3 regions of the Paenibacillus jiangxiensis genome follow, and region 2 is predicted to be linked to each of the others. Evidence: riboswitches for the same ligand, from Rfam matches in the RefSeq annotation. Region 2 holds a riboswitch; each other region holds the start of a gene.
What was found. Region 2 has a riboswitch for cobalamin ahead of cobJ (precorrin-3B C(17)-methyltransferase). Riboswitches for the same ligand answer to the same signal wherever they lie in the genome.

Region 1: another riboswitch for cobalamin. It lies ahead of ACI1P2_RS05215 (FecCD family ABC transporter permease); the one in region 2 lies ahead of cobJ (precorrin-3B C(17)-methyltransferase).
Region 3: another riboswitch for cobalamin. It lies ahead of ACI1P2_RS02310 (ABC transporter substrate-binding protein); the one in region 2 lies ahead of cobJ (precorrin-3B C(17)-methyltransferase).

The regions. Positions count from the first base shown of each region.
Region 1 is NZ_JBJURI010000004.1:27,539-31,698, forward strand. It holds gene ACI1P2_RS05205 (LLM class flavin-dependent oxidoreductase) at 1-944, shown strand, start outside; gene ACI1P2_RS05210 (RraA family protein) at 964-1,596, shown strand; cobalamin riboswitch at 1,799-2,001, shown strand; gene ACI1P2_RS05215 (FecCD family ABC transporter permease) at 2,225-3,310, shown strand; gene ACI1P2_RS05220 (ABC transporter ATP-binding protein) at 3,307-4,128, shown strand; gene ACI1P2_RS05225 (ABC transporter substrate-binding protein) at 4,121-4,160, shown strand, end outside.
Region 2 is NZ_JBJURI010000033.1:20,866-25,025, forward strand. It holds gene cobJ (precorrin-3B C(17)-methyltransferase) at 1-1,648, opposite strand, end outside; cobalamin riboswitch at 2,123-2,312, opposite strand; gene ACI1P2_RS25640 (LOG family protein) at 2,393-2,974, opposite strand; gene ACI1P2_RS25645 (uroporphyrinogen-III synthase) at 3,197-4,060, opposite strand; gene ACI1P2_RS25650 (GerAB/ArcD/ProY family transporter) at 4,157-4,160, opposite strand, start outside.
Region 3 is NZ_JBJURI010000002.1:101,109-105,268, reverse strand. It holds gene ACI1P2_RS02320 (ABC transporter ATP-binding protein) at 1-628, opposite strand, end outside; gene ACI1P2_RS02315 (FecCD family ABC transporter permease) at 628-1,674, opposite strand; gene ACI1P2_RS02310 (ABC transporter substrate-binding protein) at 1,671-2,639, opposite strand; cobalamin riboswitch at 2,823-3,038, opposite strand; gene ACI1P2_RS02305 (histidine phosphatase family protein) at 3,214-3,858, opposite strand; gene cbiB (adenosylcobinamide-phosphate synthase CbiB) at 3,889-4,160, opposite strand, start outside.

The DNA of each region.
Region 1 (4,160 bases), on a different contig from region 2:
CGTCCACGCAGGAAGCGGCCCGCAATTTCTCCGCACAAGACCACCTGGAGCACAGCCTGCGGTATGAGCGCGCAGCTGAATTCGTAGAGGTTGTGAAAGGACTGTGGGACAGCTGGGAACAGGACCCATACATTGTAAACAAGGAGACCGGGGAATACATCGACAAGCGCAAAGTACATGAGCTGAATCATAAGGGCAAGTATTTCTCCGTCAAGGGTCCGCTCAATGTAAGCCAGAGTCCGCAAGGTCATCCTGTCATCATTCAGGCGGGTTCATCCGGCCCCGGTCAGGAATTGGCCGCACTGATTGGAGAGGTGGTATTTACTGCGCAGCAGAGCTATGAGGATGCACAGAATTTCTATAGCAGCTTGAAAGAATTGCTTCCGAAATATGGCCGGTTGCCGGAGCATCTTCATATTCTTCCCGGGTTGTTCCCTGTCATTGGAGCAACGGAGAAGGAGGCCAGGGAGAGATACGAGGAATTGCAAAGCTTTATTGATGATTCCCGGGCCTATGATACTTTGGAGGAACGCTTTGAATATGATCTGCGCGGTTACTCCCTGGATGATCCCGTTCCGGATATCCCGGAGTCGAGCGGCCGCAAGAGCAGGCCTCAGCTGCTGATGAAGCTTGCCAGGGACAAGGGGCTGACCTTGCGTCAATTGTTCCGTGAGGTAGCGGGAGCACGCGGACACCGGATCGTGGTTGGGACGCCAATTCAATTGGCTGACCATATTCAGCAGTGGTTCGAAGGTTATGCGGCTGACGGCTTCAATATTATGCCTCCTTATATGCCGGGCGGATTTGATGATTTTGTTGACGGGGTCATTCCTGAGCTGCAGAACCGCGGACTGTTCCGGACCGAATACGAAGGGAGCACGCTGCGGGAGCATCTCGGTTTACCTGTGCCCGCGAACCGTCATTCAACCGTGTCCACCTCATAAAATATTAGGAGAGAAGAAAATGTCCGATATCGATAACATTTTTCAAGGATTGCCGACGACATGCATTTCGGATGTCCTGGGTGGATTGACGAATCTGGATTATGCCATCAAACCCATCGATCATCAGCACAAGATCGCCGGGAGGGCATTTACGGTAAGTATTCCTGCCGGGGACAATCTCGCCGTTCTGCGGGGGATTCGGGAGGCCCGGCCGGGAGATATTCTTGTCATCGCCGCACAGGGGGACACACGCCGCGCTGTCGCGGGAGATTTCGTCGTGGGACTCGCTCAGACCTTCCAGCTTCAGGGATTGGTGGTTGACGGTGTCATTCGGGATATTGAAGGGATCCGCAGCTTGAATTTCCCTGTCTTCAGCAAAGGAGCAACGATCGCCTCAGGCAATAAATACGGAGGTGGGCATACCAATATCCCGGTCTCTGCAGGAGGGGTTAGCATCCGGCCAGGGGACTGGATTATCGGGGATATCGATGGCGTAGTTGCGGTTCCTGAGGAGCAGGCTCAAGCTGTGGCAAAGGCAGCCAGAAACAAGCTGAACCAGGATGAAGAACGAAGTTTGGCTATTTGTGGAGACCAAGCTTCAGCCAGACTTTATTTGGACAAAGTGCTTGGAACCATTCCGAATCCCGGTTAATCCATATATCCTATACAGATTATAAGAAAGCCTTTCTTGGAAATGAGGCGCGAGCAGCCGTTCCGAAGGAAGGCTTCTTGTTTTGCCCATGATTGCAGAAGCCGCTCTCATTACAAAAGTCAATTGATTTGAGGCAAAGAAAGTGCCGCACTTCAATGGACAACCGCTTCTATACATGCTACCATTATATTGATTTTTTATATTATATTTTAAAAGAGCAGGTGACGAGGTGTGTGAAAACGCAGCCTTGTCTTAAAAGGGAAGCCGGTGCAAATCCGGCACGGTCCCGCCACTGTAAGCGAGGAGCCGGTCTGCAAGTTCATGGTCACTGTCGTTGTTCGATGGGAAGACCGCAGACGGCGAAGATCCGCAAGTCAGGAGACCTGCCTGCTTCTTGTATTGTCACAAACCTACGCGGATAGGGGGTGGCCGGCACGGTTCACGATGATGTCGTCGGGCTTTTCTTACTGCTGCTTTCATTTCCTGGCAAGGTGATGAAACTGGCAGGCTGGAAACGGCCCTGCGCTTTTCACTGATCCAGTACAGGCACTCTCATAAACTTGAGGGTGCTTTTTTGCTGTGCATTCTTATAATCTCCTTTTTAGCACAAAGGAAGGAAAGGAGTTCAATGAACGAACAACAAAATGGAGGACTCGGGGCTAAACCGGCATGGTTTGTGGTTCATTTGTTCGCATGGACGGTTGTTCTGACCGCTTCCATTACCATCGCTGTTATGCTTGGACCCGTACAGATTCATCCTGTACAGGTGTGGAACATCGCCTTTTCCCATCTTCCTCTCCTGGATAGCTGGATGGATGGATCGTGGACGAAAGCGCAGGAGCATATTGTGTGGAATATCCGATTCCCCAGAGTTCTGCTGGGCGCTGTCATTGGAGCCGGATTGGCTGTTGCAGGAGCCGCTATTCAAGCACTGACACGAAACTCGCTGGCTGATCCCTACATCCTGGGCGTTTCTTCAGGAGCATCCACAGCGGCGGTGCTTGTGATTATTTTCGGCGCCTTCCGCTTTCTCGGGATATACGCGTTGCCTCTTTCTGCATTTGCAGGCTCACTGCTTGCTATGGTGCTCGTGTTCGTACTGGCCAAGGTCGGTGGAGAGATTTCAACAACGAGATTGCTGCTGTCCGGTATTGTCACTTCCATGATGCTGTCAGCCGCCACCAACTTTATCGTTACATTGGCCCCCCATGCGGACGGTATCCGCTCCGCAATGTACTGGATGATGGGCAGTCTGACCGGTGCGAAATGGGAGCATCTGACCGTCCCGGCCCTTATCGTTGCTGTGGGAGCTGCACTGCTATTGTCCCTGCACCGTTCGCTGAATTCCCTGCTGATGGGGGAGGAGGCGGCAGTGACGTTGGGAGTCAACATTGCCGCTTTTCGTATTTTACTCGTCGTTATTGCAGCCCTGGTGACAGGCACGATTGTCTCTGTAAGCGGTTCTATCGGCTTCGTCGGGTTGATGATTCCACACATCGCGAGGATGATGACCGGTTCAGATCACCGCCGGGTACTGCCGTTAAGCATGCTGTTTGGCGCGATATTCATGATCTGGGCTGATGTGGCCGCACGGCTTGTGCTGGCACCGGAGGAGCTGCCGATTGGTATCGTTACAGCCTTATGCGGAGGGCCGTTCTTCATCTGGCTGCTGCGCAGAAGTACATACTCATTTGGTGGGGGGGACGGTAAATGAATGTGTCGGTTGAAGAAGTCTCCTACAGTGTGCAGGATAAACAACTGATTGATTCAGTTTTGCTGCATGTACGGAAGGGCGAGCTTGTCGGGCTGATTGGGCCAAACGGCAGCGGGAAATCAACTCTTCTGAAAAATATTTACCGTGTCCTGCAGCCCGATTCCGGCCGGATTTCGATTGACGGACAGAATTTGCATTCCATATCGCATAAAGAGACAGCCCGGCAGATCGCAGTAGTCAGCCAGGAAGCGCCGGTCGCCTTCGATTTCTCCGTCAAGGACATGGTCATGATGGGGCGTAATCCTCATAAAAAGTGGTATCAGCCGGATAGCGGGGAGGATCTGAGGCTGGTGGAGCAGGCGCTGGAACGTGTCGGATTACTGCAGGACGCGGGCCGCAGCTTCTCAACCCTATCGGGTGGAGAAAAGCAGCGTGTTTTTATCGCGCGGGCGCTTGCACAACAGGCCAAATTTCTCATCCTGGACGAGCCTACCAATCATCTGGATATCAAGCATCAGCTGCAAATCATGGATCTGGTAAAAGGGCTTAACATCACTTCATTGGCGGCTCTGCATGATCTCAACATCGCGGCCTGCTACTGTGACCGCCTGGTTGTCATGAAGGATGGTAAGGTGATTGTAACCGGGACACCGGAGGAAATCCTCACGCCCAGGCTGCTGTTTGCCATTTTTGAAGTAGCGACTGAAGTCGTCAGGCATCCAATGACAGGCAAACCATCCATAACATTTCTGCCAGAGATGAGTGAAATGGAAAATATCAGTCCAAATGATTGGACAAGCGGAGGAAGCCATGATTAAGTTTAATAGATTATTCAGACTGTGCATGGTTG
Region 2 (4,160 bases):
CTCGCTTGAAAAACTTGTGAAAGCGCTCGTTCGGGTGCCCTTTTTCCTTGAACTCTGCCACGACACCCTCTACGATGTCCGCAATTTGATCGGCGGGAATGCCCTCCGCGACAGGCTGTGCCGGATGTGCGTTCCGTCCGAACTTTTTGCCGCCAAGGAACAGGTCGTATCCGCCTTTGCGGTACACGATGCCGATGTCCTCAAGCACGGCGCCGTAGCAAGCCATCGCACAACCGTTCACCGCGATGCTCGTTTCCTTTGGCGCGGACAGGCCGCCAATAACAGCTTGCAGCCGCTCGGCCACCGGTACGGCATCGTCCTTCTCCATATTGCAGAAGTCGCAGGCCTTCACCTTGATCACATCGCCGACCGGCATAATGATCAGCTTCGCCTCGCGCAGGCGCGTGACCAGCTCGTCGGGGTCGGCGCACGGGACACGCAGGATAATCTGGTGATCTGTCGTATACTCCAGTTCACCCTCATCACCTGCGGCCTCGGCGAGCAGCGCTATCTGACGGGCGCTGAATTTCTTGTTGCCCACCCCCGGGGCAACACCGATCTCGAACAGCGCCGGCTTGGGCGCTGTTCCTGTCGCCGCCGCGGGCACCGGCGGCGCCTGGCCGCTCCAGCGGACGGCTGCTGCCTCCGGCAGCCGCCCGCCGGCGGCCAGACGGCCGAGCGCCTCCGCGGCCAGCTCGGCCGGGCCGGGTGCAGCAGCCGCTGTCCCGCGCGGCTGCTCCGGCCTCTCCAGCACGGCTGTGCTTTGCCGTGCTGCCACAGGGGCGGCGGCCAATTCACCGCCGCCATTCCCCGCCGCGCCGAGCGACCACGGCTCGGCTTCCGGCCGCAGCCGCTCGTGCGGCTTGAGCGGCTGCTCCGCCGCGCCCAGCGTGTACTTGCGCTGGTAACCGCGCGGCGTGACGATCAGACCGTCGTAGACCATCGTCGACGAATTGCCGATAATGACGGTCGTCAGCATGCCGATGTCATGATTCAGCATATCCTCCAGTGTGGTGACGATGACCTGCTGGCGGTCCCGGTAAGCGCTTTTGACAAGTCCGACCGGTGTCTTGGGATCACGGTAGCGCAGCAGAACTGCCTGCGTCTCCACGATCTGCCGCGTGCGGCGGCCGCTGCGCGGATTGTACAGCGCAATCACGAAATCCGCGGACGCAGCCGCTTCAACGCGCCGGATGATTGTCTCCCACGGGGTCAAATGATCGCTGAGGCTGATCGTGCATGCATCATGCATAACAGGCGCCCCCAGCAGCGAAGCGCAGGATTGGATGGCAGATATGCCCGGGACGACCTCAACCTCGACCCCGTCGCTGCGCCGCCAGCCTTTCTCCATCAATACCTCGTAGATCAATCCCGCCATGCCGTATACGCCCGCATCTCCGCTGGAGATTACCGCCACCTTGCGACCGGCCTCCGCCTGCCGCACCGCCTCCTGAGCGCGGCTCACTTCCTCCGTCATCCCCGTGCGGACGATCTCCTGCCCGCTCAGCAGCGGGCGGATCAGATCCACATAGGTGTTGTACCCGATAATGACTTCGCTCTCGGCGAGCGCGTCCAGCGCGCGCTTCGTAATATGCTCCATATCCCCAGGTCCGAAGCCGATCACCAACAGCTTGCCAAGCTTATTCATATAACTCCTCCTCCATTCACAAGATGACTCGCCAGATATGATCTTGAACTGTTCCTTATTGCGCGGACCAGGCCCGCCTTCCCGCAGCCCGAACAGCAGCAATAGAGCCAATCACGTTCATGAGCAAAGGCCCGAGCATCAGCTTCAGTTCAGGGGCCTCTTTCGTCAAGCGGGTTACACAGCGGACACCGAGCGCAAAGAAGGGAAGAAAAAATCCGCCCGTTCATATTTACAAGCTCAAAAAAGCCCCATCCGCTCAGGATGGGGCTGTATGTACGTAATTCAGTTAAAGTTAGCCGGGCAGCCTTAAACAAGGCTCCGTTACGCATAGCTTGCCCGTATCCCGGTCAACAGGGAGATGAAAGGGTCTAACCTTCTTTCCTTCCCCGGGTGAAAAGCGTTCCGGAATATAGGGAGCCACCACGATAGGCTCGTCCACTGATTTTCGTACACCACTCCTTTCCGCGAAGGATTACGGTGCATACAGGCAGGGTAGGTCTCCTGGCTTTGGATCATCAGCCTTCTTCGTCTTCCCCGGGTCTGGTTCGAGTGACATGTTGAAGAAGAGCCTCCCCAATACAGTGGCGGGACCGCTCGGGATTTGCACCCGATTCCCTGTTACCCTTTGCCCCTCGGCAAAGGCACCCTGCCTGGTCGCTTATTCCATTGTGAATCCATCATAACCCTGCCTTTGCAGAAAGCGCAAGCATGAAAAACGGAGCACGACTCGTCATTCCAGCCACATTAGACCGTTTCCGCATCTCCGGTCTGCTGAAGGGACAGCCCTCCAGAGGAACACATTCTCTTGACCAGCGCTTCGGCATCCTCCTCAAGCATGATCAGATCCAGATGCGTCCGGCCCGCAAAACCCTCCTGTACGCTGTGCCGGATTAATTCCATCAGCGGGTTGTAATAGCCGTTTACATTTAAAAGTCCGACAGGCTTGCTGTGCAGGCCGATCTGAGCCCAGCACAGCACCTCGAATAATTCCTCAAAGGTGCCGATCCCTCCCGGCAGCGCAATGAAGCCGTCAGCCAACCGATGCATCGTCGCCTTGCGCTCATGCATGTCTCTGACTTCAATAAACTCCGTCAGCCCCTCGTGCACGATTTCCCGCCGGAACAGCGGCGTAGGCATGATGCCCGTTACCAGTCCCCCGCTTGCTAGCGCGGCATTGGCGGCCGTACCCATCAGTCCGAAGCTGGAGCCTCCATAGATCAGGCGCAGCCCGCAGCGGGCGATATGCTCTCCAAGCCGGGCAGCTTGTTCCCTGTATTCCGGAGCCTTCCCGTCGTTGGAGCCTGCAAACACACAAATCGACTTCACCATTCAGCACCTCTTTCTGTATATTCAGGGCATTTTGTTGTCTGAAATCTACCTGTCTCGTTGTATCATACTAAGAACTTACGGTTATTGGAAAGAAGAATACCACAGGTTCTTGAGGAGTCAGCAGCTGCCGCTCATGTGGAAGTGGCCCTGGCAAGCAAGACAAAAAAGGCAAACCGGGATGCTGATGTATCCGGGTTGCCTTTTCGGGAGGTCCTCCAGTTATTGTTCTTTGTCTGCCGCCGCAGCCCTGTCCAGTCCGTATCCGTTCGCCATTCCCCCGGATTCGAAGTAGCGCCCCAGTTCCACCATCATGCTGCCCATGCGCTCCTCGGTCGGCATGACAATGCGTTCTATTCCTTCTTCCAGCATCGCTTGTGCCGTCACTTTTCCGACGGAAACGGCAATGATGTCACTCCGGAATGCAGCGAGAACGTCTTCCATAACGCCGCGGCTGCGTGCATATTCGGCCAGAAAACGGATTTGCGGTCCGCTGGTAAACGCCACGGCATCCACCCTCCGCTGGGTAATATCATTGATCAGGTCTTCCAGATCCTCCGTTTTCGGCGGCACATGCTTGTAAGGCAGCAGCTGCCGGACATCGGCCCCCTGCTCCTGCAGCCAGCCGACCAGACGCGGGGCGGGATCGCCGTGCAGCTGCAGAATCACCTTTTTGCCTTTCAGGTTATAGGGCGCAAAGGAACGGATCAGCCCGGCTGTGCTGCCGTCATCGTCGCGTACCACCGGCGTCAATCCGCGTTTCTTGAGCGCATTCACGGTTTTGTAACCGCGCGCCGCAATACGTGATGATGCCAGCAGCTCGTGCAACCGCTCGGCAACCTCCATTTCTTCAGCCATTTGATACAGGGCCTCCAGCCCCATGCCTGTCGTCAGCAGGGTCCATTCCGGAGGGGAGCTCAGCCATGATTCTATGCCTGCGCGGAGCTCGGCATCGTCCAGGAGCACGGTCCCCTGTGCCGGGCGCAGCAGCGCCGTTCCCCCCATTTTCTCCACCAATAACTTCATTTCCTCAGATTTACGCGGCCCTGCCAACGCTACGGTCTTGCCTGCCATACGCAATGCCATAAAGCTCCTCCCTTGCTGCTCGGTACGTTTTGGTACAAGTATACAGTCCGGCGCAAAAAAGGCAACTGTAAATTGCTCATGGGAGTTGATGCTTGACTAT
Region 3 (4,160 bases), on a different contig from region 2:
CGCAAAATTGAGCCGCCAGATTCAGATCATGCAGGACGGCAATGATGGTAATGTCCGCTTTCGCCCGCCACTCGGCCAGCAGTTCCATGAACTGGAGCTGATAATGAAGATCGAGGTATGTCGTAGGCTCATCCAGCAGCAGAATCTGCGGGTCCTGGGCCATCACTTTGGCGAGCGCCACCCGCTGCCGCTGACCCCCGCTCAGCTCGTCCAGCCTCCGTTCGGCTAAGGGCGCAAGCCCAAGCTGATCCAGCACGCGTTCAACGATATCTGTGTCAGCATCCCTGCCGGCCCAATCCAGATGAGGATATCTGCCCATTTCCACGACATCCCTGACCGAATACCCGACCGGAGGCACTCCTTCCTGCTGCAGCACGGCGACAATGCGCGAAAGCTCCTTGCGTCCGTAGGCAGCCGCGTCCCGGCCTTGAATGTGAACGATTCCAGCATCAGGCCTGTCCACCCCGGACAGCAGCCGGATCAGGGTTGATTTGCCGCTCCCGTTCGGGCCGACGATCCCCCACCACTCTCCGGCGGTAACGCCCCAATTGATATCGGATAACGCCTGCACCCGGCCAAAGGTTTTATGCACCCCCGACACGTTGGCTGCCCTGAATTGGGTGCCCATCACGACAGCTCTCCTTTCCGCTGTTTCTTATTGCGCTGCAGCAGGTAAGCGAAGAACGGAGCTCCCACAAATGCCGTAACGACCCCGAGCGGAATTTCCGTCGGTGCCAGCAGCGTGCGTGCGGCCGTGTCCGCCCATACCATGAAGATGGCGCCTCCCAGCGCGGACAGCGGAATGATCAGCCGGTAGTCCGGTCCGGTCAGCAGGCGGATCATATGCGGCACAACGAGCCCCACAAAGCCGATCACCCCGCAGACAGATACCGACGCCGCCGTCAGAAAAGTCGCCGCTATCAGCACCCACAGCTTCGTCCTGTCCACATTTACGCCCATATATGCGGCCTGCCTTTCTCCTAACGCCAGCATGTTCAATACACGGGCTTTGCTGCACAGGAACACCAGCCCGAGCATGACGTAAGGAAGAATAATGCCCGGATACGCCCAGCCCTTCAGGCTGAGACTGCCCATCGTCCAATACAGGATTTCATTGACGGTCTCCTTGGACATGGCGGTCAGCAAAGAGACTACCGCTCCCAGAAAGGACTGCATGACCACACCTGAAAGGATCAGGCTTTGGGTGGGAATTTTTCCGTTTTCCCCTGCCAGCAGGATCACAACATATAAAGTAAGGATTCCTGTAGTGAAAGCCACCAGCGGCAGGGTCCAGAGGCCGAAAAATGAATACTGGAGTCCCCAGTAAATCAAAAATGCCGCTCCGACCGACGCGCCCGACGATACCCCAAGAGTAAAGGGATCAGCTAGCGGGTTGCGCAGCACCCCCTGGAAGGCTGCGCCCGCAAGCGCAAGCGCCGCACCAGTCAGCATGCCGAGCAGAACGCGCGGCAGGCGCACGTTAACAATAATTTGCTCGGTAGGAGCGTCCCAGAACGGCGTTATATATGCCCCGGCCCACGGCAGGCGGTGCATCAGAATGCCCGCGATCTGCTGGACAGGCAGCCGTACTGAGCCGATGCCCAGGCAGATCAGTACGGTCAGGATCAGCAGAACGAATCCGGCCAGCCCGTAAGCGGTAAGCTTGCGGTTCATTTAAAAATTTCTGGATAGATGGCTTTGGCCACTTCCTTGAGCCCTTCCGTCACACGCGGCCCCGGGCGGCTGAGCAGGTTGTCGTCCAGACCGAACACGCGGTTGTTGCGAATTGCATTGATGTGGCTCCAGCCGTCACGTCCTTTGATGATCTGCTCCAGGGTCCGGCCATTCTCATCCACCACACTTTTGCTGTACAGGATGACATCCGGATTAGCCGCGATGACCTTCTCTTCGCTGATCTGGTTCCAGCCTTCCGTGTCGGAAGCGATGTTCTCTCCTCCTGCCAGACTAATCAGCTCGTCCATAAATTCACCCTTGCCAACCGTCCAGCCTGGCGAAAATTCAACATAAACCCGCAATCTTTGGTCCTCGCCGATATTTTTAACACCTTCCTGCACCTCGGCGATATCGGCCTTCATTTTATCGGTAATTGACTTTGCTTCTTTCTGGCGGTCCATAATTTTGCCATACAGGGTGATGTTATTCATGACGTCCTCTACCGTCTTCGGATCGGTCTTGAAGATGGTAATGCCCAGCTCGCGCAGCTTGTTGACGGCCTCTTCACTCATCGATATGCCTGTAAAAACAATGTCAGGCTGGGCAGCGATAATGGCCTCTTCATTCGGCTTTGTAATGCCACCCATTTTCGGTTTGGATTTGGCCGTTGCCGGGTAATCGTCATAATCCGATACACCGACGATTTCCTTGTCCAATCCAAGAGCGAACAGCGCCTCCGTCTCGGCCGGGGATACGGAAATCACCTTCTCCGGAGCTTTCTCAAAAGTAAACTCCTGTCCGGTCGCATCCTTGACGGTCAACGGATAAACCGTAGCACCCGCCTCTTCCGCCGGTGCCGTCTGCTGCGGCGAAGCGCCGCTGTCTCCTGCAGCCTCGTTGCCTGCCCCTTGATTCCCGCATGCAGCAAGCGCCACAGTCAGCATCAGTGCCAGCAGCACGGGCATCCAATTCTTTATTGATCTGGTCACAGTGTTACTCCCCTTTTCTTCTGTATATTCCGGCTGTGCAAAAGAGAGCCCGGCCCTCATGAGAGGACCGGGCTCTGCGCCAGCCGATATCCACGGCAGGCATGTGCCGTGCCCACGGATTCATAGCCGCGAACCCGCCATCCTTTCCTCGAAGGAGCGACGGTCTAAGCGGACCGGGCAGGTCTCCTGACTTACGGGAATTGCTCAAGGCCGGCGCCTTCCCGCCGCGGCTTCAGCCGCGGCAGTGGCGTATCGCCGTCCATACCCGTTTCACAGTGGCGGGACCGTGCCGGAATTGCACCGGCTTCCCTTTTAACAGAACGGCGTAATTCGCAGGTATCCACCGCCGCTCTGACCTGGTCTGCTGTTAACTTTAATCATTTTCAAAGTGATTATAGGTGAAAAAAGACGGCTGTACAACCCGAACAACCAGCAAGTCTGCCGTCAAATCAAGGAAAACCCGCCGGAATGGACTTTACAAATTTGTGAACGATTCAGGCCAGGCCGGAATTTGGCGGCCCAATTCAGGGTTAGGCAGGCAATGCCGGGGTTAGGGAAATGAGATGTTTCTCAGCCAGCTTCCCGTAATGCGCCCATCCTCATATCTTAGACGCAGCCCGGCCATGCCGGCGGGCGGCAGCTGAATGGACCAGAAGTCCAGACCGGGCACGGTCAGCGCAGCCAGCTGACGGATCACGCCGCCATGGGTGACAGCCAGTACGGCAGGAATTCCTTCCGCATCACTCTCTTCCCCCGGCAGAACCTTCTCCCGCAGAGAGTTTAGAAAGCCGGTCAGTCTGTCCTCAAAATGCTCCAGACTCTCACCTCCGGGCGGAGTGACACGGCGCGGATCATCCAGCCAGGACCTGTACAGCTGCATATCTTTAAGTGATTCGTAAGTTTCGCCATCCCATTCCCCGAAATCCAGCTCACGCAGCCTGACGTCCGGGACAGCTTCAGCCGCAAGCTGCGGCGCAGCCAGCCTCAGTGTCTCTATACAGCGGCGGAGGTCACTGCAGTACACTCTGGCAAAACACATCCCGTGCAGCCGCTGCCCAAGCGGCCTCAGCTCACCCTTCGCCTCCGGGAGCAGCCCCGGATCGGCATGTCCCACATAACGCTTCTCACGGTTCCACTGCGTTGTCCCATGCCGGACCAGAATTAAATTCAGTTCAAGGAGCGCATTGCTGCTCATTTTCCATACCTCCCCACAGAATCGGACTTGTCATTGCGACAAAATCACGATCCACCTTATTCCTCCGGCTGCCACGCACAGCAGGACGAACAGCCAGGAAGAGAGGAACATCAGCGCGGTTGTCCGCCTGATATCCTCCGCTTCCAGCGGTCGGATTGGATCCCCCATATAGGCCCTAAAGGAGCGTACCCCATGGTATACATTGTACCCGCCCAGTCTGACGCCAAGCGCGCCCGCGACCGCTGATTCCGGGAAACCGCTGTTCGGGCTCGGATGCAGCCGTGCATCACGCCGTACCGTCC